Regions from separate parts of the Nonomuraea sp. NPDC049624 genome, predicted to be linked through region 3. Evidence: riboswitches for the same ligand, from Rfam matches in the RefSeq annotation. Region 3 holds a riboswitch; each other region holds the start of a gene.

What was found. A riboswitch is a leader RNA that binds a small molecule or an ion and turns the genes downstream of it on or off. The one in region 3 is predicted to bind cyclic di-AMP.
Region 1: it holds a riboswitch for cyclic di-AMP, as region 3 does, so the genes downstream of both, AB0J76_RS32055 (C40 family peptidase) here and AB0J76_RS26375 (C40 family peptidase) in region 3, are expected to answer to the same signal.
Region 2: it holds a riboswitch for cyclic di-AMP, as region 3 does, so the genes downstream of both, AB0J76_RS05550 (NlpC/P60 family protein) here and AB0J76_RS26375 (C40 family peptidase) in region 3, are expected to answer to the same signal.

Annotation. Positions count from the first base shown of each region.
Region 1 is NZ_JBFAOR010000008.1:222,912-232,941, reverse strand. It holds gene cimA (citramalate synthase) at 1-1,187, opposite strand, end outside; gene AB0J76_RS32080 (thioredoxin domain-containing protein) at 1,384-2,028, opposite strand; gene AB0J76_RS32075 (O-methyltransferase) at 2,162-2,809, shown strand; gene AB0J76_RS32070 (Uma2 family endonuclease) at 2,882-3,433, shown strand; gene AB0J76_RS32065 (branched-chain amino acid aminotransferase) at 3,453-4,550, opposite strand; gene AB0J76_RS32060 (3-isopropylmalate dehydrogenase) at 4,750-5,796, opposite strand; cyclic di-AMP (ydaO/yuaA leader) riboswitch at 5,896-6,056, shown strand; gene AB0J76_RS32055 (C40 family peptidase) at 6,087-6,659, shown strand; gene AB0J76_RS32050 (NAD(P)-dependent alcohol dehydrogenase) at 6,643-7,635, opposite strand; gene AB0J76_RS32045 (DUF2306 domain-containing protein) at 7,828-8,490, shown strand; gene AB0J76_RS32040 (response regulator transcription factor) at 8,463-9,164, opposite strand; gene AB0J76_RS32035 (histidine kinase) at 9,205-10,030, opposite strand, start outside.
Region 2 is NZ_JBFAOR010000001.1:1,050,765-1,060,794, reverse strand. It holds gene AB0J76_RS05560 (RDD family protein) at 1-655, opposite strand, end outside; gene AB0J76_RS05555 (amino-acid N-acetyltransferase) at 741-1,310, opposite strand; cyclic di-AMP (ydaO/yuaA leader) riboswitch at 1,598-1,749, shown strand; gene AB0J76_RS05550 (NlpC/P60 family protein) at 1,756-2,799, shown strand; gene AB0J76_RS05545 (LuxR C-terminal-related transcriptional regulator) at 2,886-3,098, opposite strand; gene AB0J76_RS05540 (cytochrome P450) at 3,377-4,480, shown strand; gene AB0J76_RS05535 (helix-turn-helix domain-containing protein) at 4,470-4,868, opposite strand; gene AB0J76_RS05530 (NADP-dependent oxidoreductase) at 4,949-5,878, shown strand; gene lysX (bifunctional lysylphosphatidylglycerol synthetase/lysine--tRNA ligase LysX) at 5,926-7,407, opposite strand; gene AB0J76_RS05520 (hypothetical protein) at 7,557-8,033, shown strand; gene AB0J76_RS05515 (type III pantothenate kinase) at 8,100-8,882, opposite strand; gene AB0J76_RS05510 (L-aspartate oxidase) at 8,886-10,030, opposite strand, start outside.
Region 3 is NZ_JBFAOR010000006.1:361,698-371,727, reverse strand. It holds gene AB0J76_RS26400 (histidine kinase) at 1-447, shown strand, start outside; gene AB0J76_RS26395 (response regulator transcription factor) at 462-1,118, shown strand; gene AB0J76_RS26390 (phosphotransferase family protein) at 1,108-2,187, opposite strand; gene AB0J76_RS26385 (NYN domain-containing protein) at 2,332-3,654, shown strand; gene AB0J76_RS26380 (NlpC/P60 family protein) at 3,787-4,713, shown strand; cyclic di-AMP (ydaO/yuaA leader) riboswitch at 5,047-5,210, shown strand; gene AB0J76_RS26375 (C40 family peptidase) at 5,341-5,823, shown strand; gene AB0J76_RS26370 (hypothetical protein) at 5,958-6,788, shown strand; gene AB0J76_RS26365 (M48 family metallopeptidase) at 6,800-8,527, shown strand; gene AB0J76_RS26360 (glycosyltransferase family 4 protein) at 8,524-9,618, shown strand; gene AB0J76_RS26355 (carbohydrate ABC transporter permease) at 9,642-10,030, opposite strand, start outside.

The sequences.
Region 1 (10,030 bases), on a different contig from region 3:
AAGTGCCGCCGGCGCGCCCCCTGGACGGTGTCGCGCAGCAGCAGCTCGAACGACGCGTCCGCGGCCTCGAAGGTGAAGCCCTGCGACTCCAGCTCCTTGACCCGCTCGACGAGCGTCTTGGTGTGCTCGGGGGTCAGCTCGTAGCCCAGCTCGCGGCCCTTGAGCTCGACGGAGGCGCGGCCGGCCATGTCGGAGACGAGCATGCGCATGTCGTTGCCCACGGCGGCCGGGTCGATGTGCTGGTAGAGGTTGGGGTCGACCTTGATGGCGCTGGCGTGCAGGCCGGCCTTGTGGGCGAAGGCGGACATGCCGACGTAGGGGGCGTGCGAGTTGGGGGTGACGTTGGTGACCTCGGTGATCGCGTGGGCGATGCGCGTCATGTCCGCCAGCGCCTCCCGCGGCACGAGGTCGAAGCCGCGCTTGAGCTGGAGGTTGGCGACGACGGTGAAGAGGTTGGCGTTGCCGGAGCGCTCGCCGTAGCCGTTGGCGCAGCCCTGGACGTGCGTGGCGCCCGCCTTGACCGCGGCGAGGGTGTTGGCGACGGCGCAGCCGGTGTCGTCGTGGCAGTGGATGCCGACGCGGGCCCCGGTCTGGACGGCCGCGTGCACGGTGTCGGCCAGCTCGTCGGGCAGCATGCCGCCGTTCGTGTCGCACAGGGCGATGACGTCGGCCCCGGCTTCGGCGGCGGTCCGCAGTACCTCCAGCGCGTAGGCTGGGTTGGAGGTGTAGCCGTCGAAGAAGTGCTCGGCGTCGAGGAAGACTCGCTGTCCCTCCGCACGAAGGTGAGAGACCGTGTCGCGGATCATCGCGAGGTTCTCCTGGAGAGTCGTGCGGAGGGCCAGCTCCACGTGCCGGTCGTGGCTCTTGGCGACAAGGGTCACGACCGGCGCGCCGGATTCGCGCAATGCGGCTACCAATGGGTCGTCGGCGGCCTTCACACCGGCCCGGCGGGTCGCGCCGAACGCGGCGAGCTGCGCGTGCTTCAGGTCGAGCTCTGTTCGAGCGCGCCTGAAGAACTCTGTGTCCTTGGGGTTGGCGCCCGGCCAGCCCCCCTCGATGAAACCGACGCCCAGGCTGTCCAGCTGCCGTGCGATGGCGAGCTTGTCGACGACGGTGAGGTTGAGTCCTTCCTGCTGCGCGCCGTCGCGCAGGGTCGTGTCGTAGACGTGGAAGCGGTCGTCGGCCATGAAGTCTCTTCTTTCGGATCCGTGTTCTGGAAAACAAAAAGACCCCTCACGGACGTGAGAGGTCTGCGCGCTGGCGGTGTCCCTTTGTCAGCCAGCGCGCCTGCCGATAATGAGCAGACCGTAGAACATGGTGCCTGTCAGTCTGCCACAGGGATTCACCATCTGGCACATCGGTCTCAACTTGTGGACACGAGCTTTACACTTGCACGCCCGCGCCCCCGGTGACGGCTCGTTCGAGCGCCGCCGGGTCGAACACCTCGTTGCCGAGCTGCTGCCCGTCGAGCAGGACGGTCGGCGTGCCCTGGATGCGGATCTTCGAGGTCTCCGCCAGGTGGGTCTTGGCGTACGACTGCGAGGTCACGCACTCGTCCACCGAGGCGCCGGCCTTCCTGGCGGCGGCCACCAGCTCCGCCACGGTGAAGCCCGAGGCCGAGCCGTGCGGGGCGGGCTGCATGGCGTAGAGCTCGTCCCTGAAGGCCAGCCAGTTCTCCTCCGGCACGCATCGGGCGGCGGCCGCGGCCCTGATGGAGTTGGAGCGCATGGGCTCGTCCTGGAAGATCGTCACGGGGTGGAAGACGACCTTGAGCCTGCCCTCCCTGGCCAGCTTCTGGATCGTGCCGTCGACCTTGGCGTGCATCTCCTTGCAGATCGGGCAGTCGAAGTCCTCGTACACGTCGAGGACGGGTGCGTGGCTGGACCTGTCGGCCAGCACCATCGAACCGTCGAGCTGCCTGGTCAGGCGTACCGACCCGGCCGTCTCACCCGGCTCCGAGAAGGCCAGCACACCCAGCACCACCAGCGCCGCACACGCGACCACGACCGCAACCAACCGCTTCATCATCCGCCCACTTCCAGCTCACCGATCGCGCAGACCCTACCAACGCCGGAACCCCTCTCCGGACAGCCGGCCGGGGCGGCTCCCTCATTGGTACCTGATGACGATGAGAGAACGCTGTGAGGGGAGAATGACCTTCATGAAGGCGAACCTCCTCGACCCCGCGGTGGGCCGGTACATCCTCGACCACTCCACCCCGCCCGACCCCCTGCTCGACGAGCTGGCGCGGGAGACCGCCGAGGCGACGGGCGACGCCGCCAGGATGCAGATCTCCGCCGACCAGGGCCGGTTCCTCACCATGCTGACCCAGCTCACGGCCCCGGCCGTGGCGGTCGAGGTGGGCACGTTCACCGGCTACTCGTCGGTGTGCATCGCGCGGGGGTTGTCCGGCGGGCGGCTGCACTGCTTCGACGTGAGCGAGGAGTGGACGTCGATCGCCCGGCGCTACTGGGAGCGGGCCGGCGTGACCGACCGCGTCTCGCTGACGCTCGGGCCCGCCCTGGAGACGCTGGCCGCGTTCGACGAGCCGATCGACCTGGCCTTCCTCGACGCCGACAAGGGCAACTACCCCGGTTACTACGAGTTGCTGGTCGAGCGGCTGCGGCCGGGCGGCCTGCTGCTGGCCGACAACACGCTGCGCAGCGGGCACGTGGCCGACCCGGCGCACTCGGAGACGACGACGGTGCAGATCCGCGAGTTTAACGACCTGGTGATCGAGGACCCGCGGGTGAGCGTGGTCATGCTGCCGGTCGCCGACGGGATCACGATGATCAGGAAGAACCACTAGATCGCGGGACGCCGCCGCCGTTACTCTGAGTGATCCTTCGGAAACCCCCCGGCGAAGCATGAGGACGGCGGCATGGTCAGGCCCCTGGAAGAGCGCTACCGCACCGTGCGCGAGCTGTTCCCCGAGTTCCGCATCGAGACGGTCCAGGGCAGGATCGTGGTGAACGAGCCGGGCACCTGGCAGCACAACACGATCCTGTCCCGGACGTTGTTCCAGCTCGCCACCGCGGCGGCGGTCCGGGGCTGGGAGATCTGGCCGAACATCACCGTCTACCTGGGCCCCGGCCACGACCTCTACGTGCCCGACCTGGCCGTGGTCCCGCCCCGGCCGCGTCTGCACGAGGAGCACGCCGTCCACGGCGCCTCGACGATCCTGCTCGTGGACGTCGTCTCGGTGGCCACGACGTACGACGTGCACTTCGTCAAGACGGGCGGTTACGCGCGCGGCGGGGTGCCGCTCTACCTGGTGATCGACCCGTTCCAGCGGCTGGTGACGCTGTTCGGCGGGCCGGGCGGGCGGCGCTACCGCAGCGAGAACGTCGTCTCCCTGGGCGAGCCGGTGTTCCTGCCCGACCCGTGGAACCTCCACGTCGACACCGCGGCCCTGACGGAGGCCGGCGCCTGAACGCCGGCCGTCCGCGCGTCTAGCCGATCTTGTGGATCCAGTTGCGGGTGTCGGGGCGGGCGCCGTACTGGATGCCGACGAGCTCCTCGCGCACCCGCATCGTCACCGGGCCGGGGGTGCCGTCGGCGATGGTCCAGGCGCGGTCGTCGCCCCTGACCGACCCCACCGGCGTGACCACGGCGGCGGTGCCGCACGCGAACACCTCGGTCAGCTCGCCGGAGGCGCAGGCGGACTCCCACTCGTCCACCGAGACCAGCCGCTCCTCGGCCTCCAGGCCGAGGTCGCCGGCCATCTCCAGGATCGACTCCCGGGTGATGCCGGGCAGCAGGGTGCCGGTGAGCGCCGGGGTGACGAGCTTGTTGCCGAAGACGAAGAACAGGTTCATCCCGCCCATCTCCTCGACGTACTCGTGCTTGTGGGCGTCGAGCCAGACGACCTGGTCGCAGCCGTTGTCGACGGCCTGGCGCTGGGCGACGAAGGCGGCGGCGTAGTTGCCGCCGCACTTGGCGAAGCCGGTGCCGCCGGGCGCGGCGCGCGTGTACTCGGTGGACAGCCAGACCGAGACGGGCTTGATGCCGCCGCTGAAGTACGAGGCCGCCGGCGAGGCGATCACCATGTACTTGTAGGTCTTCGACGGATAGTTGACGCCGAGCCCGGCCTGCGTGGCGAACATGAACGGGCGCAGGTAGAGGCTGTGGCCCTCGGTGGTCGGCACCCACTCCTTGTCGGCCGAGACCAGCAGCTCCAGCGACTCGACGAACGCCTCCTCCGGCAGTTCGGGCATGGCCATGCGCTCGGCCGAGCGGTTGAAGCGGGCGGCGTTCGCGTACGGGCGGAAGGTCGCGATCGAACCGGAGATCTGCCGGTACGCCTTCAGGCCCTCGAACAGCTCCTGCGCATAGTGGAAGACCGAGGTCGCGGGGTCGAGCGAGAGCGGCCCGTACGGCATGAGCCTGGCGTCGTGCCAGCCCTCGCCGTCGGTGTAGTCGATCGAGATCATGTGGTCGGTGAAGACCTGCCCGAACCCGGGGTTCGCCAGTACCTGCTCCCGCTCGGCCGCGGTGCGAGCGTGGTCGGAATGCTGCACGTCGAAGCTGAGCTTCTGAGCGATGGTCATGACGACGGTCCTTCTCTCTACGAATCTGCGACTCGAAAGCTGATTCTGGTAGCTACTGCCCGCGAGCAGTATTCGTACTTCCTAGTGTCTCGCGATTTGGGATGGCAAGAGGCACTTGGGGGGTTCAATCCCGAAGAACGCGAAAAAGCGCCTGGCAGTCCGCGTTCGGACCGCCAGGCGCGTGCGGGGCTAGGCGGTCCTAGCCGGCTACTCGCGCGGCGATGTCGTCGCCGATCTCGCTGGTCGTGCGGCCGGCGCGGCCGGTCACCCGCTCGGCGATGTCGGCGGCCACGGCCTGCTCGACCTTGGCGGCCTCGGCGTGCAGGCCGAGGTGGTCGAGGAGCATGCCCACGGACAGGATGGTGGCGGTCGGGTCGGCCTTGCCCTGACCGGCGATGTCGGGCGCGCTGCCGTGCACCGGCTCGAACATGCTCGGCGAGGTGCGCTCGGGGTTGATGTTGCCGCTGGCCGCCAGGCCGATGCCGCCGGCGATCGCGGCGCCGAGGTCGGTGATGATGTCGCCGAACAGGTTGTCGGTGACGATCACGTCGAAGCGCTCGGGCTGGGTGACGAAGAACATCGAGGCCGCGTCGATGTGGCTGTAGTCGGTGGTGACGTCGGGGAACTCCGCGGCCACGCGGTTGACCGTGCGCTGCCACAGGTCGCCGGCGAAGGTGAGCACGTTCGTCTTGTGGACGAGCGTGAGCTTCTTGCGAGGCCGCGACTGAGCCTTCTGGAAGGCGTAACGCACGACGCGCTCGACGCCGTGGGCGGTGTTCAGCGACTCCTGGGTGGCGATCTCGTGCGGCGTGCCGCGGCGCATGACGCCGCCGGTGCCCGCGTAGAGGCCCTCGGTGCCCTCGCGGACGACGACCATGTCGATGTGCTCGGCGGTGGCGCCGGCCAGCGCGGTCTCGACGCCGGGGAACAGCTTGACCGGCCGCAGGTTGACGTAGTGGTCGAACTCGAACCGGAGCTTGAGCAGCAGGTCGCGCTCCAGGATGCCGGGCGGCACGCTGGGGTCGCCCACGGCGCCGAGCAGGATCGCGTCGTAGCCGCGCAGCTCTTCGAGCACCGCGTCGGGCAGCGTCTCGCCCGTGCGGTGGTAGCGGGCTGCGCCCAGGTCGTAGTGGGTGGGCTCGATCTTCGTGCCCACGGCCTCCAGGACCTTGAGCCCTTCGGCTACGACCTCGGCGCCGATGCCATCCCCGGGGATGACGGCCAGGCGGATGTTACGCGACTCCATGGGCGGTACCTTACCGGCTCGTCTCGGCTGACGAACACATCATCTCAACAACCGGACAATCCGTTTTGGGGGGATTGCGACCTTTTGACCGTTTCGTTAGAGTCCGACGAGCCTAATCCACGCAGCCGCTGCGTGGAGCCGGGGACCCATCTTTCCCCCCGGGGCGAATCGGCTGCGCCTCTCCCCCGAGAGCGTCGCCGTAGGGCTACTTCCAGGCCCGAGCCCGTCAGCTAACCCGGTCGGCCACGTGGAAGGACAGTCCCCTGTCTAGCATCGCCATCTTTTTGGCGGTGGCAGCGGGCGCCGCAGGTCTCGCGCCTGCCGCCCCCGCGGCTCCCGCCGCTCCGGCCGCTCCGGCCGCCCCCGCCCCCTCCGTCACCCTCACCGGCCCCCAGGTGAAACAGGTCCAGGAACGGCACGTGCCGAAACCGGCCTGGAAGGTCGCCCTCGAATACGCCATGGACAAGCGCGGCACCCCGTACGTGTGGGGCGGCGCCAGCGAACGGGGCTACGACTGCTCGGGCCTCATGCTCCGGGCCTACGAGGACGCCGGCATCGAGCTCCCCAGAACCGCCGCGGAGCAGTACGGCGCCTTCTCCAGGAAGATCTCCTGGAAGGACCTCAAACCAGGCGACCTGGTGTTCTTCAGCGGCCTCGGCCACGTCGGCATGATCTCCAAACCCGGCTACATGGTCCACTCCCCCCACACCGGCGACGTGGTGAAGGAGGAACGCCTGTCGCAGTGGCGCAGGCAGGCCTTCGTCGGCGCGGTACGCCCCGACCCCAAGGGCGTCAAGCGCTGGGCCGACTACAAGCAGCTCCAGAAGGCCCCCGCCCCCGCCATGCTCACCGCGACCCTGTGACGACGACCTTCCCCGGGGCGTGCCCCTCCTCCTGGTAGCGGACGGCCGCCGGGAGCTCGCCGAAGGGGAAGGTCCTGTCGATGACCGGGGTGACCGCGCCCCGCTCGATCAGCCCGGTCAGCGTCAGCAGGTTCGCCCTGTTGCTCCCGCAGCGGACGACGTCCGCCCTGACGATCCGCTGCGGGACGAAGGGCCCCGACGCGAGCGCGGCGAACATGTGGCCGGCCGGCTGCACCCAGCGGCCGGCCGGCCCGCCGACCAGCACGTACGTGCCCTTCCTGGTCAGCACCCGGCGGCAGTCCGCGAGCCGGCGACCGCCCGCCACGTCGAGCAGCAGGTCGAAGCGCCGGCCCGAGGCCGCGAAGTCCTCCTTGGTGTGGTCGATGACGTCGTCCGCGCCGAGCGAGCGCACCAGGTCCGCGTTCCGCCCGCTGCACACGCCCGTGACGTGCGCCCCCAGCGCCTTGGCGAGCTGCACGGCGAACGTGCCCACGCCGCCGGACGCGCCGTTGACCAGCACCTTCTGGCCCGGCTGGAGGCGTCCCTCGTCGCGCAGCGCGATCAGCGCGGTGTTGGCCGCCATCGGCACCGCCGCCGCCTGCTCGAACGACAGTCCCGCCGGTTTGGGCGCCACCTCGCCCTGCCGCAGGCAGACGTACTCGCCGAAGCCGCCCCCCAGCGACATGGCGTACACCTCGTCGCCGGGACGGAACAGCGTGACGTCCTTGCCGGCCGCCTCGACCTCCCCCGCCACGTCGGCCCCGAGGACGGCGATACGCGGCCGGCGCAGCCCGACCCCGCCGCCCATGATCCGGGCCAGGTACGGCTGCCCCCGCATGAAGTGCCAGTCGTAGGGCTGCACGGACGTGGCCCGCACCCGGACCAGCACCTCGTCGTCGCGCGGCACGGGCCGCTCGACGTCGGTCAGGACGAGCTGGTCGGGCGAGCCGAACGAGCGCAGGACGTACGCCTTCATCGTTTTCTCCCTCGTGCCGCTGATGTGCCGCTGATGTGCCGCCAGTGTGGGCGTGACCTGCGCGGACGCTCAACGGTCGAAAGGCGACGGCTCGATGGCCGAAAGTACGACCGCCCGCCCGCCGATGGTGCGAACCGGGACGGGCCGTCCGCGCGATGACCGGGCACGGGCGCGGGCGGCACGCTCTCAGGCATGAGATGGATCGCACCCGCCGGGCTGCTCGCGCTCAGCGTCGTCCCGCTGGTCGCCGGCGCACTCCGGCTGACCGAACTGGCCGCCGGCGCCCCGGTCACGGCGGACAACGCGCGTTTCTTCGCCATGCCCGTGCCGGTGCTGCTGCACATCCCGGCTTCGCTGGCGTTCTGCGTCCTCGGCACGTTCCAGTTCCAGGCCCGGTTCCGGGCCGGGCGACCGGGGTGGCACCGCGCGGCCGGGCGGGTGCTGGTGGCGTGCGGGCTGGTCGCGGCGCTGTCGGGGTTGTGGCTGACGCTCTTCTCCGACCTTCCCGCCGGCGACGGGACGCTGCTGGCCGCCTTCCGCCTGCTGTTCGGGACGGGCATGGCCGTCTGCCTCCTGCTCGGCCTGGCCGCGATCCGGCGGCGTGACGTGGCCCGGCATCGCGCCTGGATGACCCGCGGGTACGCGATCGGGCTCGGCGCGGGCACGCAGGCGTTCACCCTGGCGTTCGGCGCTGCCGCCTTCGGGCCGCCCGGCGAGCTCGGGCGGGCCCTGCTCGTCGGCGCGGGCTGGGTGATCAACCTGGCGGTGGCCGAGTGGGCCGTCCACAGAGCCCGCAGAGGTCGCAGAGGTCGCAGAGGTCGCGGAGATCAGGTGCGTACGCGGTCGGTCTCGTAGGCCCACATGGCGATCTCGACGCGGTTGCGCACGCCGAGCTTGGTCATCAGGCTCGCGACGTGGCTCTTGACCGTGCTGAGCGAGATGTGCAGCTCGCGGGCGATCTCGCTGTTGGTCCGGCCGCGGGCCACGGCGCGCAGGATCTCCTCCTCGCGGCCGGTGAGCGCCTCGACCGGCTGCGCGGGCGCCTCCGTGCGCCCGGCTCCGGCGAACGCGGCAAGCAGGCGCGCGGTCACGCTCGGGGCGATGAGCGCCTCGCCGCCGGCCGCCGCGGTCACCGCCTGGGCGAGCAGCGCCGGGCCGGCGTCCTTGAGCAGGAAACCCCTGGCCCCGGCGCGCAGGGCGGCGTAGACGTACTCGTCGAGGTCGAACGTGGTGATCACGACGACCGCCATGGGGTCGGCGACGTCGGGCCCGGCCAGCTCGCGGGTGGCCGCGATGCCGTCGAGGCCGGGCATGCGGATGTCGAACAGGCACACGTCGGGGCGCAGGCGGCGGGCCAGCTCGACGGCCCGCCTGCCGTTCCCGGCCTCGCCGACGACCTCGATGCCGGGCTGGGCGTCGAGGATCATCCTGAGCCCGGTGCGGGCGATCTCCTGGTCGTCGGCGACCAGCACCCGGATGGCCGCCGCCCCCTCCGGGCCACTTCCCGCAGCCTCCGGCCGCTTGCTCACGCCGCCTCCTCACGCACGCGCGCGGCCTCCCGCCGGGCGTTCATGCGGTCTCTTTCGGCAGGACGGCGGTGACCGTCCAGCCGCGGTTGGGGTTGGGGCCCGCCTCGCAGGTGCCGCCGAGCAGGGCGGCGCGTTCGATCATGCCGATCAGGCCGTAGCCGGGGGCGGCGACCCCGCCGGCGCGGTCGCCGTCGTCGCTCACGGTCAGGCGTACGGCGGCGTCGTCGGCGGTGACCCGGACGGTGATGTGGGTGGCGTGGCGAGCGTGCCGCCGGGCGTTGGTGATCGACTCCTGGGCGATGCGGTAGAGCGCCGCGCCGGCCGAGGGCGGCAGGTCGCCGAGCCCGTCCGCGATCTCCACCTCGACGGCCGGGCCGACGCGCGGGCGTCCGGCGAGCCGCCGCAGGTCGTCGAGGTGGCGGCCCGGGGTCAGCTCCGCCGGCTCGTTCCTGCGCAGCACCCGGACCATGGCCCGCATCTCGGCGAGCGTGCGCGACGCCTCGGCCTCGATCACCCGCAGCGCGTCGGTGGCCGCGCCCGGCTCGGAGGCGGCGGTGGCCAGGCCCGCCTGGGCGCGGATGGCCATGGCCGAGACGTGGTGGGCGACGGTGTCGTGCAGGTCGCGGGCGAGCTGTTCGCGTTCGAGCAGTTTGACCTGATCGAGCTCGCGCAGCCGCGCGCCGGCCCGGTAGCGGAAGGCGCTGCCCAGCCCGACGGTCGCGACCAGCACGCCGAGCGCCGGGACGACGTCGCCGGGCGCCATCCGTCCGGAGGCCAGCGACAGGCCGACCGCGACCAGCCCGGCCGCCATCCCGATCACGGCCTCGCGTCCCGAACCCCACCGGAACAGCGCGTAGAGCACGATC
Region 2 (10,030 bases), on a different contig from region 3:
GCGGCTGCTGACCGTACTGGGGTTGCTGGCCGTAGCCCTGCTGCCCCGCGGCGGCCTGCTGGCCGTAGCCCTGCTGGCCGTACTGGGCGTCCTGGCCGTAACCCTGCTGACCCGGCGCGGCCTGCTGGCCGTAGCCGGGCTGGGCGTACTGCTGGCCCGAGGCGGGCTGCTGGCCGTAGCCCTGCTGGCCGTACTGGGCGTCCTGGCCGTAGCCGGGCTGCGTGTACTGCTGGCCGGAGGACTGCGGCTGCTGGCCGTAACCCTGCTGGCCCGAGCCGGCCTGCTGGCCGTACTGGGCCTCCTGGCCGTAGCCCGGCTGGGTGTACTGCTGGCCGGAGGACTGCGGCTGCTGGCCGTAACCCTGCTGGCCCGAGGCGGGCTGCTGGCCGTACTGGGGCTGCTGGCCGTACTGGGGCTGCTGGCCGTAGCCCTGCTGCTGGCCGTACTGCTGCTGTTGCTGGCCGTACTGCTGTTGCTGGCCATAGCCCTGTTGCTGCTGCTGACCATATGGGGGCTGGCCGAAGGCATCGTCCGCCCGGTAGCCGACCACAGTCACGTCCGGGTCGGGCTCACCGGGCCGACGGCCGTGGTGCTGCCCGTACTCGGGGTTCTCGCCGGAATCGTCCTGTGGGTACGGCGGCTGTCCGGTGCTCACCGTGTCACCTCGCTTCGAGTGCGCATGTGGCACGTGTCAGGACACATGCCTGTGCTGCCCAACGTATCGACATAGGTATCAACAATCACCTTTCCAAGTGGTCAAGGTCCGCGTCACCCGATGTCAGATGCAGCAGCATGCGGGTGTTGCCAAGGGTGTTCGGTTTGACGTGTTCCAGATCAAGGAACTCCGCCACACCCTCGTCGTACGAGGCCAGCAACTCGGCGTAGACCTCGGGTGAGACCGGGGTGCCCTGGATGGGGCGGAAACCGTGCCTCGCGAAGAAGTCGACCTCAAAAGTCAGACAGAATACACGCCGCAGCCCCAGATCCTTCGCCTGCCGGACGAGTGCCGAGACGATCCGCCGCCCCACGCCCAGCCCCCGGCACGCGGGATCGACGGCCACCGTACGGACCTCGGCGAGGTCCTCCCACAGCACGTGGAGCGCGCCGCAGCCGACGACCTCCCCGTCCCGCTCGGCCACCCAGAACTCCTGGACGTCCTCGTACAGCGTGACCGTGGCCTTCTCCAGGAGCCGCGGACCCGCGCCCGCGTAGGTGTCCACGAGACGCCTGATCGCACGCACGTCGGGCGTGCGGGCACGCCTGACCACGACCGCGGTCTCGGGGACTGCCACTTCGGCCACCTGCTCCATGGCTCTCCAGGGTACAGATCTCATTACGGCTCGGCCCTAAATCCCACGTCTCGGGCATCTCATCACATCCCGTGGTCGAGCGAACACGAGCCGACTTGGAGCTTTCCTCCAGACCTCAGCGCCCCGAATGCTGGACAAAAGGTGCAGAAGCCCGCTTCCGTACGGCTACCCACGAGATCACCTTGTGACCCTTCAGTTGTGAAACCTCTACAGACTCGGCAGTTCCGGTTGAGCGTGAACCCGGAGTGCATTAGTGTCCAGCGACGATGTTCTCCGCGTAATGCGCGCGGAAAGACACGCCCAATTCCCGCAAGGGAAGCCGGGGAACCAACGGCGGCGAGCAGCCAGCGCCGCCACTTGGGGTGAATCCGACCATCTCGGTAGGGCTGCTCCGGCCCGAACCCGTCAGCTAACCCGGCCGGCGTCGATGAGAGGAGCTCGGTTGGTGAAGCGGACGCTCGACCGCTCGGGGAAGACGGGGGGCAGGCACGCCCGCCCCCAGGAACAGGCCAGGCGCGCACGCCGCCTCGGCGTCATCGGCGTCACCGTCGCCGCGATGCTGTTCGCCGTCCCCGTCGGTTCCGCCGCCGCCGACCCGAAGCCGTCGCTCTCCGAGCTCTCCGACCAGGTGGAGAAGCTGCACGAAGAGATCGAGACGCTGGCCGAGCAGTACAACGAGCAGCGCGAACGGCTGAAGGCCGCGCAGAAGGCCAACGACTCCGCCCAGAAGATCCTGGCCACCAGCGAGTCCGACCTGGCCGCCAGGCGCGCCAGGGCCTCGCTGCTCGCCCAGAACGCCTACATCACCGGCGGCCTGGACAAGGCCCTGGCCTTCGCCCAGTCCGGCGACCCCGAGACCTTCCTCGACCGGGCCGCGACCACGTACGCGCTCGAACAGCAGCAGGGCGAGGAGGTCAACCAGCTCGCCAAGGCCATGGAGGCCGCCGAGCGGGCCAGGGCCGGCGCGAAGACCCGCATCGCCGAGGTCCAGAAGATCGTCACCGATCTGGAGGCCAAGCGCTCGAAGATCACCAAGCTGGTCACCAAGGTGGAGAGCAACCTCTACCGGCGGGCCATGGGCGAGGCCGGCCGTCCCGGCACCCGGGCCGTACGCGTCAACCTGCCGGTCATCGGCGACGGCAAGGCGGCCCAGGCCGTCAAGTGGGCCCTCACCCAGCAGCTCAAGCCGTACGTGTGGGGCGCCGAAGGGCCGCGCTCCTACGACTGCTCCGGCCTGGTGATGGCCGCCTACCAGCGTGTGGGCATCTCGCTCCCCCACTACACCGGCGACCAGTGGACGGCCGGCACGCACGTCAGCCGTGACCAGCTGCGCCCCGGCGACCTGGTGTTCTTCTACAGCGACCTGCACCACGTCGGCATCTACATCGGCGGCGGCATGATGGTCCACGCCCCGCGCACGGGTGACGTCGTGCGGGTCGCCCCGATCGGCGGGCGGCCGTTCGCCGGCGGCGTGCGCATCGCGGACTGACCGGCGCCCCACACCGCCCCAGCGCCACACCGCCCAGCCCCACTTCATCCAGCGCCACTTCGCCCAGCGCCGCCAGATGAGCGCCGCTAGATGAGCTGGCGGCGCGCCGCCCATGCCACGGCCTCGATCGCCGTGGCCACGCCGATGCGGTCGCAGATGCCCCTCAGCCTGCGCCGTACGGTCCGTCCGCTGATGTCCAGCCGCCTGCCGACCCGATCGACGGTCACCCCCCTGGCCAGTTCGGCCAGTAACGCCAAATCCGCGTGGCTCAGCTCAACGCCTTCTGTGAGCACATCCACCGGGAGCCCTCCCCCCAACAGCAGAACTCGGACCTTTCAGGCGAAGCAAAGCCGCTCGTCTCGGTGAAGGTAAACGCATCGCGGAAAGGTCGTCAAGCGCGACAATCGGCGCCCTTGACCAGTGCTATTGACATGATCACTTATATGTGACGTACTCCGCATATGTCGGCACGCCGTGATCAGCTATGAACGGTCCAAACGATCAATTCGGCGGCCCGGTTCCACCTCCGATGAGCGCCACCGACGTGCTGGGTTTTGATCCCTCGGATCCGCAATTTGTGCGCGATCCGTACGTCCGATATCGCGAGCTGCGAGCCGCCGGGCCGATCTTCAGAACGCGCGGCGGGCTGCTCGTCGTGACCACGTACGAGTTGTGCGCGGCCGTGCTGCGCGACCCCGGGTTCGGTCACGGAACGTCCCCGCCCGCGCAGGAAGAGGCAGGTCAGCCCGGCAGGTCGTTCCTGCTCATGGACCCGCCCGATCACACCCGGTTGCGTGCTCTGGTCAGCCGCGCGTTCACGCCGCGCATGGTGGCCCGCCTCAGGCCGCGGATCGAGGCGATCACCGCCGACCTGATCGGACGGCTGCCGGAGGAGGCGGAGCTGATTTCCGGCTTCGCGTACCCGCTGCCGGTGATGGTGATCAGCGAGATGCTCGGGGTGCCGCCGGAGGACCACGACCGCTTCCGCGGGTGGAGCGAGGCCCTTGCCCGCGGACTTGACCCGATGCTGACAGACGCCCTCATGTCGGAAACAGAGCGTTCCAGGAACGAGTTCCGCGACTACTTCCGCCGCCTGATCGCGCGGCGGCGCGAGCATCCCGGGGAGGACCTCCTGAGCGCCCTCGCCCACGTCGAGGAGCTCACCGAGGCCGAGTTGCTGGCGACCTGCGTGCTGCTGCTCGTGGCCGGCCACGAGACCACCGTCAACCTCATCGCGAACGGCGTGCTGAACCTGCTGCGGCACGGCCTGCTGCACCGCGCCGCCGAGCGGCCGAGGGAGGTGGTCGAGGAGGTGCTGCGCTTCGATCCGCCGGTCCAGCTCACCTCCAGGATCGCGCTGGAGGACCGGGAACTGGGCGGCACGCCGGTGCCCGCGGGCACCGGCGTGCTCGTGCCGATCGGCGCGGCCAACCGCGACCCGGCCGCGTTCGCCGATCCGGACCGGTTCGACCCCGGCCGCGAGCCCGGCCGGCATCTGGCCTTCGGGCTCGGCCTGCACTTCTGCCTGGGGGCGACGCTGGCCAGGATGGAGGGCGAGATCGCGCTGTCGGCGCTGGCCGCGGCGGCGCCGAAGATGGAGGCCGCCGATCCGGAGCCGCCGTACAAGGAGAACGTGGTGCTGCGCGGGCTGGCCCGGCTGCCGGTGCGGCTCAGGCGGTAGCGTCGTAGCGTTCCCTGGCGGCCTCGACGTCCTCGATGTGCTCCTCGGCCCACGCCTTGATGGCGATGACCAGCGGCATCAGGCTCTCGCCCAGCGGGGTGAGCGCGTAGTCGACGCGCACCGGCACCTGCGGCGTGACGCGGCGCGCCACCAGGCCGTCGCGCTCCAGGCCGCGCAGCGTCTGGGTGAGCATCTTCTGGCTGACCCCCGCGATGTGCCTGGCCAGGTCGCTGTAGCGACGCTCGCCGCCGGCCAGCGCGCTGAGCACCAGCGTGACCCATTTGTCGCTGAGCCGGTCGAGCAGCTTGCGTGAAGGGCATTCGGCGAAGTAGGCGTCGAAGGCCAGTCTCGCCTGGTCACGCCGCTGCGCCGCCGTCGTGGTCGCCATCGTCTCACTCCTCGCCGTGTGTTACGCACTTCCAGGTGCCTACTTACTGAAAGAGAGTAACTCTTCCTAGGGTCGTCGGCATGACGAACATGCGTGCACTCATCGGCGGCTCCGGCGCTCCCCGGCTGGTGTCCGCGCCGCTGCCGACGGCGGGGCCCGGCCAGGTGCGGGTCAAGGTGGCCGCGGCCGGGGTCAACCCCTTCGACCTGGCCGTGGCGTCCGGGGCCCTGGCCTCGTACGGGCTGGCCAGGAAGCTGGACTCGTACGGGATCGGCTTCGACGCCGCGGGGACCGTCGACCAGGTGGGCCCGGGGGCCTCCTTCAGCGTGGGAGAGGAGGTCGTGGGGCTCTGCGCGCGGCTGGAGCTGCCGTACAAGGCGCAGGCCGAGTACGTCGTGCTGGACGCCCCGGCGGTGGCCCGCGCCCCGCGCGGCGTGAGCCCCGTCCACGCGGCCACGCTGCCGCTGAACGGGCTCACCGCCTGGCAGGCGCTCGACCGGACCGGCGTCGGGCCGGGCGGCACGCTGCTGGTCACGGGGGCGGCGGGGGCCGTCGGAGGCTACCTGGTGGAGCTGGCCGCCGTGCGCGGCGTCAGGGTGGTGGCCGCCGCCGGCGCCGCGGACGAGGAGCTGGTACGCGGCTTCGGGGCGGAATGGTTCGTCCCCCGCGAGGAGGACCTGGCCGAGGCCGTACGGGCGCGGGTGCCCGGTGGTGTGGACGCCGTCGTGGACGCGGCCGTGCTGGGCCTGCCCGCGCTCGACGCCGTACGGGACGGCGGAGCGTTCGTGGCGCTCGCGTCGGGGGTCGCGCCGGTGCCGCTGCGCGGCACGGACGTGGCCACCGTGCTGTTCCGCTCGGACGCCCGGCAGCTCGCGGAGCTGGTGCGCCTGGTCGAGGCCGGACGGCTGACGCTGCGGGTGGCCGGGACGTACCCGCTGGAGAAGGCCGCCGACGCCCATGTCCGCCTGGCCGAGGGCGGCCTGCGCGGACGGCTGGTGCTGGTGCCCTGACCGCTGGGTCCGGCGCCCCACGCCTGCGCGGGGCGCCGGACGGCGGCTCAGTGGGTGGGCTTGACCAGCGGGAACAGGATGGTCTCGCGGATGTTCTTGCCGGTGAAGGCCATGATCATGCGGTCGATTCCGGCGCCCATGCCACCCGTGGGCGGCATCGCGTACTCGAGGGCCTGCAGGAAGTCCTCGTCGAGCTGCATCGCCTCAAGGTCGCCGCCCGCGGCCAGCAGCGACTGCTCGACCAGGCGGTGACGCTGGTCGATCGGGTCGTTGAGCTCGGAGTAGCCGGTGCCGAGCTCGGTGCCGAACCCGATGAGGTCCCACTTCTCGGTCAGCAGCGGGTTGTCGCGGTGGAGGCGGGCCAGCGGCGAGGTCTCCAGCGGATAGTCCATGACGAACGTCGGCTGCACGAGCGTGTGCTCGACCAGCGCCTCGAACAGCTCCTGGACGAGCTTGCCCGACCCCCACTTGGCGTCCCAGTGGACCTCACGGCGGTCGGCGATCTTCCGCAGCTGCTCAAGGGTGGTCTCGGTGGTGATCTCCTCGCCCACGGCGTCGGACACCAGGTCGTAGAGCCGGACCCGCGGCCACTTCTCCAGGCCGAGGTCGATCTCGACGCCGTCGTGCACGACCACGGTGGTGTCCAGGGCGGCCACGACGGCCTTCTGGTACATGCGCTGCGTCAGGTCGGCGATGTCGTTGTAGTCGAGGTAGGTGCCGTAGGCCTCGAGCATGGTGAACTCGGGGTTGTGCGTGGAGTCGGCGCCCTCGTTGCGGAAGTTGCGGTTGATCTCGAAGACCTTCTCGACGCCGCCGACCACCAGCCGCTTGAGGTAGAGCTCGATCGCGATGCGAAGGTAGAGCTCCATGTCGTAGGCGTTGATGTGGGTCTTGAACGGCCGGGCCGTCGCGCCGCCGTGGATGGGCTGCAACATCGGGGTCTCGACCTCGAGGTAGCCCTCCTCGTGCCAGAAGTCGCGCACCGCGCGCACGGTCGCGCTGCGCACCCGCGCCATCTTCCTGGCCTCGTCGTTGACGATGAGGTCGACGTAGCGCTGGCGCACCCGCGCCTCGGGGTCGGTGAGGCCGACGTGCTTCTCCGGCAGCGGCCGCAGGCACTTGGCGGTGATCTGCCAGCTGTCGGCGAGGATCGACAACTCGCCGCGGCGCGAGGTGATGACCTCGCCGGTCACGCCGACGTGGTCGCCCAGGTCGACGTCGCGCTTCCAGGCGGCCAGCGACTCCTCGCCGACCTTGTCGAGCGAGATCATGACCTGCAGGTCGGCGCCGCCGTCGCGGAGCGTGGCGAAGCAGAGCTTGCCGCCCACGCGGTTGAGCATGACGCGGCCCGCGACCCCGACCGTCTCACCGGTGGCGGTGTCGGGCTCCAGGCCCTGGTGTTTCTCCCTGACCTCGGCGTTGGTCGCCGTGCGTGGGAAGTTCACCGGGTAAGGGTCGACGCCCTCGCTGCGGAGGCGGTCGAGCTTTTCCCTCCGGATGCGCATCTGCTCTGGAAGTTCCTCGCTCACAACAACAAAGCGTAGGGGATACGGCGAACTGCAAGCGCTCGTGACGGTTCCCTGCAGGGGGGCTGCAAGGACCCTTTTGTACCAATGACTCACGAGCTCCGAGGGGAGCCGGCAAGGAGCCGGCCCGAGGGGGGGCTCCGGGAGAGATCATGATGAAGAAGATCGCGACGGGCATCCTCGCCATCGCCGCCACCAGCGCCGTGGCCCTGTCGCTTCCTTCGGCCGCCAGCGCCACCACCGCCGACTTCGACGACTACTCCGACTACTGGGGCCCGGTGTACGCCAAGTACCACCTGGCCAAGGCCCAGGGTCACGTCAGCGTCGAGTGGGACGAGGAGGACTCCAACGAGGTCCACGTCACCGGCCGGCTGTACGACCTGGACAACCGCGACTACGACGAGGGCGGCAAGTGCGCGTACGTGAAGTTCCAGGCCGAGGACTCCGACGGCGACTGGTCCACGGTCTACACCAGGAAGTACTGCGGCTTCCCCGGCTACAAGAAGTTCCACTTCGAGGAGAACGACGTCTTCACCCTGCGGGCCAAGGTCTGCCAGGTTCCCGAGCAGGGCACCTTCGCCACCAAGTGCGGCCCCTGGAGCGAGCTCTACAGCGCCGAGAACGAGTGACCCCTCGCCGGCGACACCACGACCGACAGGCGGCCCCCTTCCCGAGCGGGGGCCGCTTGTCACGTTCTAAGCGGTATTGCGGTGATAAATCAGGCGCAAGCCGATGAGGGTCAGCCACGGCTCGTGCACGTCTATCGAGCGCGACTCGCCGACCACCAGCGCCGCGTGGCCGCCGGTCGCCACGACGGTCACCTCGTCGGGGTCGTCGGCCAGCTCGGCGGCCATGCGCTCGACGATGCCGTCGACCTGGCCGGCGAAGCCGTAGATGATGCCGGCCTGCAACGCCTCGACCGTGTTCTTGGCGATCACCGAGCGCGGCCTGACCAGCTCGACCTTGTGCAGCTGGGCGCCGGCGGCGGCCAGGGCGTCGACCGAGATCTCGATGCCGGGAGCGGTGACCGCCCCGACGTACTCGCCCTTGGCCGACACCGCGTCGAAGGAGGTGGCGGTGCCGAAGTCGACGATGATGCACGGGCCGCCGTACTGGTCGATGGCGGCCAGGGCGTTCACGATGCGGTCGCTGCCCACCTCTTTGGGGTTGTCCATGCGCACCGGCACGCCCGTGCGCACGCCGGGCTCCACGATCACGGCGGTGACGTCGCCGTAGTAGCGGCGGCACATCTCCCGCATCTCGTTGAGCACGCTGGGCACGGTCGAGCAGATGGCGATGCCGCTGATGTCGGCGCCCTTGAGCAAGGGTGACTGGGCCAGCAGCCCCTGGAGCACGACGGCGATCTCGTCGGCGGTGCGGCGGGCGTCGGTGGCCAGCCTCCAGTGCTCGATGACGTCCTCGCCCTCGAACAGCCCCAGCACCGTGTGCGTGTTGCCGACGTCGATCGTGAGCAGCATCAATTACCCCCGCAAATCCAGTGCGATGTCCAGGGCCGGCGCCGAGTGGGTAAGCGCTCCCACCGCAAGGTAGTCAACGCCAGTTTCAGCCACATCACGAGCCGATTCCAAGGTCAATCCCCCACTCGCTTCAAGCGCAACCCTGTTTTTCGCCCGACTCTTCACGATTTGTACGGCATGTACGGTGTCCTCGACCGTGAAGTTGTCCAGAAGGATCTCCTCGGCGCCCTCGTCCAGCAGGGGCTCCAGCTGGTCGAGCCGGTCGATCTCGACCTCGATCGGCAGCTCGGGAAAGCGCTCCCGCACCGCGCGGTACGCCTCGGCCACGCCGCCGGCCGCCACCACGTGGTTGTCCTTGATCAGGGCCGCGTCCGACAGCGACATGCGGTGGTTGACGCCGCCGCCGCAGCGCACGGCGTACTTCTCCAGGGACCGCAGACCCGGCAGGGTCTTGCGGCTGTCGCGCACCCGCGCCCGCGTGCCCTCGATCGCGGCCACCCACCTGGCGGTCAGCGTGGCCACCCCGGACAGGTGCGTGAGCAGGTTGAGCGCGGTGCGCTCGGCGGTCAGCACGGCCCGCGTCGGGCCCTCGACCGTCATCAGCACGTCGCCGGCCGCCACCCGCTCGCCGTCCTTGGCCCGCCGCTCGGCGCGGCCGGCGCCCAGCCGGAGGAAGACCGCCTCGGCCACGGCCAGCCCGGCCACCACGCCGTCCTTGCGGGCGACCACGTCGGCGGCCGAACGCTGCTCGGCCGGGATCGTGGCCAGGCTGGTCACGTCGCCCGCCTCCTGCAGGTCCTCTTCGAGTGCGCGGTCGATCAGCGCGTCGACCTCGGCCGGGTCGAGCCCGGCGGCGGTCAGCTCCTGCGCCAGCCGCGGCGGCATCGCCTCGCCGTGCGGGGTGTACGTCATGCGAAGGCCCTCCTCGGTCAGGGTCACGTCCAGGTGGCCCAGCCACTCATTGTCGTCCCGGCTCTCGTGGTCCTCGCGCCAGTGGGAGCCGCGCGTCTCCAGCCTGGCCGCCGCCACACCGGTCAGGACGGCGGCGACGGTGAGCAGGTTGCTCGCCTCCCACGACTCGGTGCAGGCGGGCACCTCGACCGGCGTCCAGAGCGCGTCGCGCAGCGCCTTCGACGTGGCCTGCAGCG
Region 3 (10,030 bases):
CACACCCCGCCGGGGGCCGCCGACCCGGTGCCCGACCGGCCGCAGCCGACCCTCGCCGACCTGCCCGCACTGGTCGAGGAGTGCCGCCAGGCCGGCATGGACGTACGCCTCGACCTGGGCGCCGCCGACGGCGTCCCGGCCGGGGTGGGCCGCAACGTCTACCGCATCGTGCAGGAGGCGCTCACCAACGCGCGCAAGCACGCGGGCGGCGCGCCGGTGGCCGTCGCCGTGGCGGGCGAGCCGGGCGACGGCGTCTCGGCCGAGGTGCGCAACCCGGTGTGGTCGCGGCACGGGCCGCGCATGCCGGGGGCGGGCGCCGGGCTCATCGGGCTGACCGAACGCGCCGAGCTGGCCGGCGGCCGGCTGGAGCACGGCGTGACCGGCGGCGAGTTCCGGGTGCGCGCCTGGCTGCCGTGGCCGCCGGAGAAGGACGAGGACGGACGTTGACCGACGGAGGGCCGATGGACGCGCCGATCAGGGTGCTGATCGTGGACGACGACGCGATGGTGCGGGCCGGGCTGTCGATGATCCTCGGCGGGGCCGCGGACATCGAGATCGTGGGCGAGGCGGCCGACGGGGCCGAGGTGCCGTCGCGGGTGGCCGAGCACCGGCCGCACATCGTCCTGATGGACATCCGCATGCCGGGCGTCGACGGGCTCACCGCGACCGAGGCGCTGCGCCGCACCGCCGCGCCGCCCGAGGTCGTGGTGCTGACCACGTTCCACGCCGACGCCCAGGTCGTGCGGGCGCTGCGCGCGGGGGCGGCCGGGTTCCTGCTGAAGGACATCCCGCCCGGCGACCTGGTCGACGCCGTCAGGCGGGTGGCCGCGGGGGAGCCGATCCTGTCGCCCGCGGTGACCCGGCAGCTCATCTCGCACGTGTCCGACGGCGGCGGCCGCGACCGCACCGAGCGGGCGCGGGGGCTGCTCGGCCGGCTGAGCGAGCGGGAGCGCGAGGTCGCGCTGGCCGTGGGGCAGGGCAGGTCGAACGCCGAGATCGGGCGGGAGCTGTTCATGAGCGTGCCCACGGTCAAGGCGCACGTCTCGCGCATCCTGACCAAGCTCGACCTGAACAACCGGGTGCAGATCGCGCTGCTGGTGTACGACGCTAGCGGGTGAGCAGCTCCTCGATGGCGGCCCGGTGGAGCACCAGGTCGTCGGGGTCGTCCGGCATGGGCTGCTCGCCGAAGTGGATCCTGCGCTGCCACACCCGGGCCATGATGATGCCGTGGCGGAGGGCGGCGTACATCTCGTAGAAGTCGAGGTCGCGGGGCTCGTAGCCAGTCATTTCGCGATATTTCTGGCATACGTCGTCGCGGCGCATGAAGTCCGGCATGCCGGGCAGGCCCATCGCCACCGCGAGGTCCTGGAAGAAGCGGTGCAGGAAGATCATCCAGGAGACGTCCAGCTCGCGCGGGCCCACGGCGGCCATCTCCCAGTCCAGCACCGCCACCGGCGTGAAGTCGCGGTACATCACGTTGCCGATCCTGGCGTCGCCCCAGGTCAGGACGTCGGGGCCGGGGTCGTCCGGCCAGTGTGAGCCGAGCCAGTCGAAGGCCCGCTCCAGCACGGGGATCGGCCGTGCGCCGTGCGCCCACCGGTAGTAGGCGCGCTGGGCCTCGACGTGCGCGCGCAGGCCGTCCGTGCCGCCGGGGGCGAGCGGGCCGAGCACCGCGACGTCCGGTCCGGTGTACGGCGTCCCGTGCAGCGCCGCCATCAGCCCGACGCTCGCGTCCTGCAGCCGCCGCCGGTCGCCGGGGGAGGCGTCGTGCAGCCAGCCCCCGAACGTGTACGGCATGACGTCCGGCGGCACGTCGCCCTCGGCCCGCTCCATGACGAAGAACGGCGTCCCGAGCGGCGCGGGGTCGGGCTCGAACCAGAGCGGCCTGGGCGCTGGGATCCCAGCTTTCTCCCTGGCCAGCCGCATGACCTCGAACTGGGCCCGCAGATCGTAGGAGGGGAACACCGGGACGGCTTCCGCCGCAGGTGCGAGCCTGGCCACGCACCGCCGGGTCCCGGCGGCCCAGGTGGCGGTGAAGAACAGCGTCTCGCTCGACATGCCGTTGCCGGAGGGCCGCGACAGCTCCGACACCGTGGCGTCCCCGCCGACCCGGCCGCGCAGCCAGCGGGACGCCCGCTCGCGCAGTTCCTCCAGGTCACGCGTGGACGTGCGCATCTGTTCCGTCACCGCTCACCTCCGCGCCGGACCGCTGCCCCGGCTCAGTCGTATACCCCCTACCAAGCGCTTGTCTAGGTTCAAGGGACCGTTACGGTCAGGTACGCAAGAGCCGTACCCTTGTCTGAAAGGGCATGTCACGAAGGGACAAGTGGGATGAGTTCAGCGGGTGAAGGCCTGTCTCGCCCGCTTCCCGAGCAGGTGCGCCTCAACGTCGTCGACCTGGCCGCGCAGGTCCTCGGCACGATGCCCGCCGTCTCCGTGCCGCCGCCGCTGCGCGGCATCGCCAAGTTCGACCCGCGCAAGCGCGCCAAGCTGGGCAGCGCGCCGATCGCCGCGCAGCTGGAGAACGACAAGAAGTTCCGCGAACTGGTCGCCGAGTCCGTCGCCGCCGGGTGGCCCGAGCTGGTCGCCGCGCTGGCCGAGGGCAGTGTGCCGCCCGCCGCCGACCCCGTGCTGGTGGCTGCCGCAGCCTATCTCACCAGACCGCCCGGCTGGGCGGAGATGATCGAAACCGCCCGCGCCGACCTGGAGCAGTCCGCCGTGGCGGCCGAGGGGTCCGAGCGCGAGGAGGCCGTGACGCGGCTGCGCGAGCAGCTCGCCGCCCAGAAGAGCGCCGCCAAGGAGGAGGCCGACCGGCTGCGCGAGCAGATCAAGGCGGCCCGCGCCGAGAACTCCGACCTGCGGCGCAAGCTCCACGACGCCCGCGAGCGGGCCAAGGCCGCCACCCGCAGGGCCGAGGAGATGGAACAGGCCGCCGACGACGCCCGGCACGCCGCCTCCACCGCCGGCAACGCGGGCGAGGCCGAGCTGCGCCGCCTGCGCGAGCGCCTGGCCGACGTGGAGAGGCAGCTCGAAGCCTCCCGCCGGGCCGCCCGCGAGGGCCGCAGCATCGAGGACGCCCGCATCAGGGTGCTGCTCGACGCCCTCCAGGACGCCTCGGCCGGGCTGCGCAGGGAGCTGGCGCTGCCCACCACGATCAGCAGGCCCGCCGACTCGGTCGCGGCCAGCACCGGCGAGCGTCCCGGGGTGCGCGGCGTGCCCGCGCGGGCCCTGGCCGACGACGACCCGCAGCTCCTCGACCAGCTCCTGGCGCTGCCGCAGGTGCACCTGATCATCGACGGCTACAACGTCACGAAGACCGGCTACGGCACGCTCACCCTCGCCGACCAGCGCAACCGGCTGATGACCGGCCTCGGCGGGCTGGTCGCCCAGACCCGCGTCGAGGTGACGGTGGTCTTCGACGGCGCCGAGCTCAACGCGCCGGTGCAGGTGGTGGCGCCGCGCGGGGTGCGGGTGCTCTTCAGCGCGCCGGGGGAGATCGCCGACGACCTCATCCGCCAGCTCGTCCGGGCCGAGCCGCCCGGCCGGGCCATCGCCGTCGTCTCCTCCGACCGCGAGGTGGCCGAGTCCGTACGCCGGATGGGTGCCAGACCGGTTCCGTCCGGTCTGCTGCTGCGCCGGTTGGGCCGCGCATAAGTTACGAATTAGCACTATTGGCGAGACGCCACCCGCCACTTCTGTACTATTTCGCCCCAGGTGTAATCCCTGGGAGGCGACGCTGTGAGGTTTGGCCGGGTGGCGGTGGCCGCGGGTCTCGCGATCGGACTGATGACGGTTCCGATGGGTGCGGCGCTCGCTGATCCCAAGCCCACTCTCAAACAGGCCAAGGCCAAGCTGGACAAGCTCAACGACAAGGCCGACAAGGTCGTCGACCGGTACAACACGGCGACCGAGAACTACAAGAAGGCCAAGGACGCCTACACCAGGCTGAACGACCGCTACAAGCAGAAGCTGCAGACGGTCGCCGACCTCCGCGCCGAGATCATCAAGGTGGCGGTGGACTCGTACAAGCTGGGCGGGGACGTCACCTCCCTGCCCGGCATGGTCGGCGTCAACGACCCCGAGAACCTGCTGGCCGGGCTGGCCATGGCCGGGCAGCTCTCGCGCGAGCGGCTGGAGAAGCTGGCCGCGTTCGACCGGGAGAACAAGGGTCTCAAGGCCGAGCGCGACAACGCCGAGACCGCGCTGGCCGACGCCGACAAGGAGCGGGACGCCGTCCAGAAGGAGCGGGCCGAGGTGCTGAAGCTGGTCGGCCAGCAGAAGAAGCTCCTGGACAAGCTGGGGGCCTACAACCCGGGCAACCCCAACAGCACCGGCATCAAGTACACCGGTCCCGCCTCGGGCAGCGCGGCCGCCGTACTCAACTTCGCCTTCGCCCAGGTCGGCAAGCCGTACATCTTCGGCGGCACGGGCCCGCGCGGCTACGACTGCTCAGGGCTGACCCAGGCCGCCTGGCGCGCCGCCGGCGTCTCGCTGCCGCGTACGACCTGGCAGCAGTGGGCCTGGGGCGCCAGCCGCAAGGTGGACCTCAAAGACCTCCAGCCGGGGGACCTGATCTTCAGCGAGGGGCTCGGGCACGTCAGCATCTACGCGGGCGGCGGCAAGATCGTCCACGCGCCGCAGACGGGTGACGTCGTCAAGGTCGTCCGCCTCGCCGACTACGGCCGCCCCCTCGTCGGAGCCATCCGCCCCTGACTCGGCCCCGCCCGACCGGTGTGCGTGACCCCTGGGGCGAATGGGACAAAGGGGGCGAAAGCGCCCTGACAATCAGGTGTGCCGGGAAGTGTGAGAAGGGTCACAAAACTGTAACGGAACCCTCGGTTCCAGCAGCGGTTTCACCCTTGACTCCCACCCTTATCTGATCTTTACAGGCTGTGTCTCCCTTTGCCAAATCTTGACCCCTCGGCGTAGTTTCTGGCGTCGCGGTCAGCAAGCCATGCGCACCGCGGATCGACATCGGAACCCCCGATGCGGACCAGAGAGAAATCCAGCGGTCGCCGCCGATATCCCCGTTCAGGCACAACATCGGGTGGCGACCTGCCGAGTCCGTGCAGCCAGGAGGCACGGAGCCGGGGACCCAAAGATCCCGTAATCCCCCGGGATCAGGGGTGAATCGGCGCGCCATCGCGCCGTAGGGCGACTTCCAGGCCCGAATCCGTCAGCTAACCCGGTAGGCGTTCGTGGAAGACACAAGGAGAAATCCTGTCTACCTCCCTGCATAACCCCCGTCTGTCCCGTCTCGCCCTGAGGGGCGTCGCACTCACGATGACCGTGACGGCCGGAGGTGCGGTTCTCCATGCCGTACCGGCCGGGGCGCAGACGGTGAGCGAATCGGCCGTCAGGCTCACCGCGGTGTCCAGCACCGCCAAGGCGGCCACTGCGAAGTCGGCCAAGTCGGCGAAGACCGTCAGGTCCGCGAAGTCGGCGAAGGCCGCGCGGCAGGCGTCGAGGGCCCGCAGGGCCGTCGCCGTCGCCAAGCATCAGGTCGGCGACCCGTACCGGTACGGGGCCACGGGCCCTGGTGCGTTCGACTGCTCCGGACTCGTCCAGTACGCCTGGAAGAAGGCCGGAGTACGACTCCCGCGCGTGACGAACAGCCAGTTCGCCCGCATCAAGCGGAAGGTCTCCTGGCGCAATCTCAAGCCGGGTGACCTGATGTTCTTCAACGGGCTGGGCCACGTCGGCATGTACGTCGGCCACGGCAAGATGGTCCATTCGCCGCGGACCGGCGAACGGGTGCGCATCGACAAACTGGGCGGATGGCGGAAGTCGTCGTTCGTCGGCGCGGTGCGTCCCGGCGCGTGACAACGGGCCCCGCCCGGACCCTCCCCGGTCCGGGCCGGGGCCTGTCGCATGCCCGGGCCCGTGAAGGGCTGGTCTCGTAAGGGGCCGGTCTCGTGAAGGGGCCGGGAGGGGCGTGGGCCTACTAGCATCGGGCCGTGTCCTCGCAGGTGCGTCCGTCCCTCCGCGGTCCGCGCCTGCTCCTCTCGGTCCTGCTGCTGGCGGCGGTTCTCGTGGTCGCCGACGCGCCGCCCGCCGCCGTCCTGCCCGCCGGGGCGCGCGGTCTGTGGAGCGACGGCGGTCAGGTGGCCCGCGGCGCACGGTCCGTGGTGGTGGGGCATCGCGCCGACCCCGGCGTGCTCGCCGATCTGGCCCGCCGCGCGGACCTCGCCGGAGCGCGGGTGTCCGCGGTGCTCGGCCGGCCGGTACGCGCGCTGGTCGTCGTGCCGGACTCCGACGCGGAGGCGGCCGGGCTGGCGGGCACGGGCCCGCTGGACGGGCTGGCCGCGGTGGCCGACGGCGCCAGGGTGATCGTCGTGCCCGGCTCCTTCGCCCGGCTCACCCCCACGGGACGCGACGTCGTCCTCACCCATGAGCTCACCCACGTCGCCGCGGGCACCGACCGGCTGCCCGTCTGGCTCTACGAGGGGTTCGCCGACTACGTGGCCTACCGCGACGCCGGGCTACCCGTCGGGACGGCCGCCGCCGAACTGGCCGCCGACGTACGGGCCGGCCGGCTGCCGAGCGAGTTGCCCGGACCTGCGACTTTCGCCCCCACGGCGGCCGACCCCGGACGGCTCGCGCGGGCGTACCAGGAGGCCTGGATGGCGTGTCGCTTCCTCGCAGACCGGTTCGGTGACGGGACCCTGGTACGGCTCTACCGTGATGCCCGCGTGGCCGGCGTCGATCAGGCGCTCGCCTCCGTGGGGCTCACCGCCGAGACGCTGGCGGCACGGTGGCGCGAGTACGTACGAGAGCAGCTCGCGTGAAGGGGAGGCAGATGAGCGAGCGGAACGACCCGCCCCGGGAAGGGGACGAGCCCGCCGGAGCGGTCGCCGGAGTGGCCGACGAGCCCGGCACGGCGGCGCACGGCGGAGGTGTGGCCATCAGGGACGACGGCGGAGACCGGCCCGGCGACGGTGCGCCGCAGGAGCCGTCCGGCACCAACGAGCCCCCCGAATCCCCGGGACACCCCGACGACCCGGACGATCCGGACGCCCGCCCGGACGCCCGCCCCGACGCGGACGCCGACCCCGACACCGAGGACCCCCGTCACCCCCAGCCCCCCACCCCCGACGACCGCCCCCACGCGACCCGCGCCGGCGCCCCCGCCGCCGACGCCTCGGCCCCCGCGCAGGCCGCCGAGGGCACGGACGACCCCGCCGTCCCCCTCACCGAGGACGCCGACCCCCGTCCGGGAACCGGCAAGCTGACGGGAACGGCGGAGCACCTGATCGCCCGCGAACGCCAACGCGCGGAATCCCGCTCCAGGCGCGCGGCCGGCGCCGCCCTGGTCCTGGTCGGCGGCGTGATCCTGGCGGTGGCCGCGTTCACCACCCCCTGGCGGGTCCTGGCGGCGGGCGCGCCCGCCGTCGCCCCCGACCCCGCCCGCGACTTCAGCGCCGCCCAGATCGCCAGGGCGCAGGCGTTCGACGCGGCCACGACCCTGCCCGGCTACATCTCGCTCGGCCTCACGGTCCTGTTCGCCGGGCTGCTGGTCCTGACACCGTTCGCGGCCAAGGTGCTCGGCGTGCTCAGGGGCCCGTGGTGGGTGCGGGTGCTCCTCGGTGTGGTGGTGCTCACCGCGATCACCGAGGTGCTGAGGTGGCCGCTCGGCATGTGGTTCGAGACGATCCTGCGCGACTACGGCCTGTCCACCCAGGACTGGGCGGGCTGGACCGCCGACCGGCTCAAGAACACCGGCGTCAGCGTGCTGCTGACGGCCGTCATGCTGCTGGCCCTCGTGGCGCTGGCGCGCAGGGTGCGCCGCTGGTGGATCCCGGCCGCCGTGGGCGCCTTCGCGCTCACCCTGGGCGTGTCGTACGTCTATCCGGTGGTGTTCGAGCCGCTGTTCAACGACTTCACCTCCATGCCGCAGGGCTCGTTGCGGTCGGAGCTGCTGGCCATGGCCGAGCGGGACGGCGTCCCGGTCGAGGACGTGCTGGTCGCCGACGCCTCGCGGCGCACCACGGCGCTCAACGCGTACGTGTCGGGCTTCGGGGCCACCCGCCGGATCGTCGTGTACGACACGCTGCTCAAGGCGCCGGAGTCGGAGGTCGAGCTGGTGGTCGCGCACGAGCTGGGCCACGCCAAGCACGCCGACGTGCTCGGCGGCACGCTGCTCGGCGGCCTGCTGGCCGCCTTCGGCGCGATCGGCCTGTTCCTGCTGGTCGGGCCGCTGCGGCGGCGTACGGGGATCGCCTCGGTGGCCGACCCGCGCGCCATCGGCGTGCTCATGGGGCTGATGACGCTGGCCTCGCTGGTCTCCGACCCGGCCCAGAACCTGATCACGCGGCACGTGGAGGCGCGGGCCGACGTGCACGCCCTCGACCTCACCAGGGATCCGGCCACGTTCGTCGCGATGCAGAAACGCCTCGCCATAACCAACATTTCCGACTTGTCGCCGGATGCGGTGGAATATGTGCTCTATGCCTCCCATCCCTCCAGCCCCGAGCGCATCGCCCTGGCCCGCTCGTGGGCGAGACTGAACGGCGTCCCCGAACCGTGACCGACGTGGTCTTCGTGACGAACGACTTCCCGCCCAGGCCGGGCGGCATCCAGTCGTTCGTGCACGGACTCGCGCTCCGCACGCCGGGCGTGGCCGTCTACGCCCCCGCCTGGCCGGGATGCGAGGAGTTCGACCGGCGTCAGCCGTACCGGGTCGTCCGGCACCCGACGCGGCTGATGCTGCCCACTCCGGCCGTCGCGCGCAGGGCGGCCGGGCTGGTGGCCGAGCACCGCGCCGAGACCGTCGTCTTCGGCGCGGCCGCGCCGCTCGGCCTGCTCGCCCCCCGCCTGCGCGCGGCGGGCGCGCGGCGGGTGGTGATGCTCACCCACGGCCACGAGGCGTCGTGGGCGGGCGCGCCGGGCTTCCGCTCGGTGCTGCGCAGGATCGGCGCGCACGCCGACGTGGTGACCTACCTGGGCGACTACACGCGGCAGCGCCTGGCCGCGGCGATCCCCCCGCACAAGCTCGTACGCCTCGCGCCCGGCGTGGACGTCGAGCAGTTCCACCCGGGGGCCGCCAAGGCGGAGCTGGGCCTCGACGGCCGGTCGGTGGTGGCCTGCGTGTCCCGGCTGGTCCCGCGCAAGGGCCAGGACCAGCTCATCCGGGCCTGGCCCAGGGTGCTGCGCGCGGTGCCGGACGCGGTGCTGCTGCTGGTGGGCGGCGGCCCGTACCGGTCGCGGCTGGAGCGCCTGGCGGGCGGGCACGAGTCGATCAGGTTCACCGGCACGGTCCCCGCCGCGAGCCTGCCCGGCTACTACGCGGCGGCCGACGTCTTCGCGATGCCCTGCCGCACCCGCTTCAACGGCGTGGACGTCGAGGGCCTCGGGATCGTCTTCCTGGAGGCTTCGGCGACCGGCCTGCCGGTGGTCGCGGGCGACTCCGGCGGCGCGCCGGACGCCGTCCGGCCCGGGGAGACGGGCCTGGTCGTGGACGGCTCGGACGTCGCGGACGTCGCCCAGGCCGTCGTCGACCTGCTCTCCGACCCCGCGCGGGCGCGCAAGATGGGCGCCCGCGGCCGCGACTGGATCACCCGCGAGTGGACGTGGGAGCAGGTCGCCACCCGCTTCCACGCCCTGCTCCGCCCCTCCTGATCGACCTCATGGGACCAGAACACCTAGCCCTTGGTCGAGCCCAGCGTGAGCCCGGCGACGAACTGCTTGTGCAGGAGCTGGAAGACGACCAGCGTGGGCAGCGCCACCAGCAGGGACCCGGCCGCCAGCAGGTTGTAGTCGGTGAAGAACTGGCCGCGCAGGTTGTTCAGCGCCGAGGTCACCGGCAGTTTGTCGCCCGAGGACATCAGCACCAGCGCCCACAGGAAGTCGTTGTACATCCAGGTGAACTCCAGGGTGGCCAGCGCCGCCAGCACCGGCCTGCACAGCGGCAGGGTGAGCCGCCAGTAGCGCTTCCACACGCTCGCGCCGTCCACGAGCGCCGCCTCGGTGATCTCCTCCGGGATCGTCCGCATGAAGTTCGCGATGACGAAGACGCAGAAGCCGAACTGGA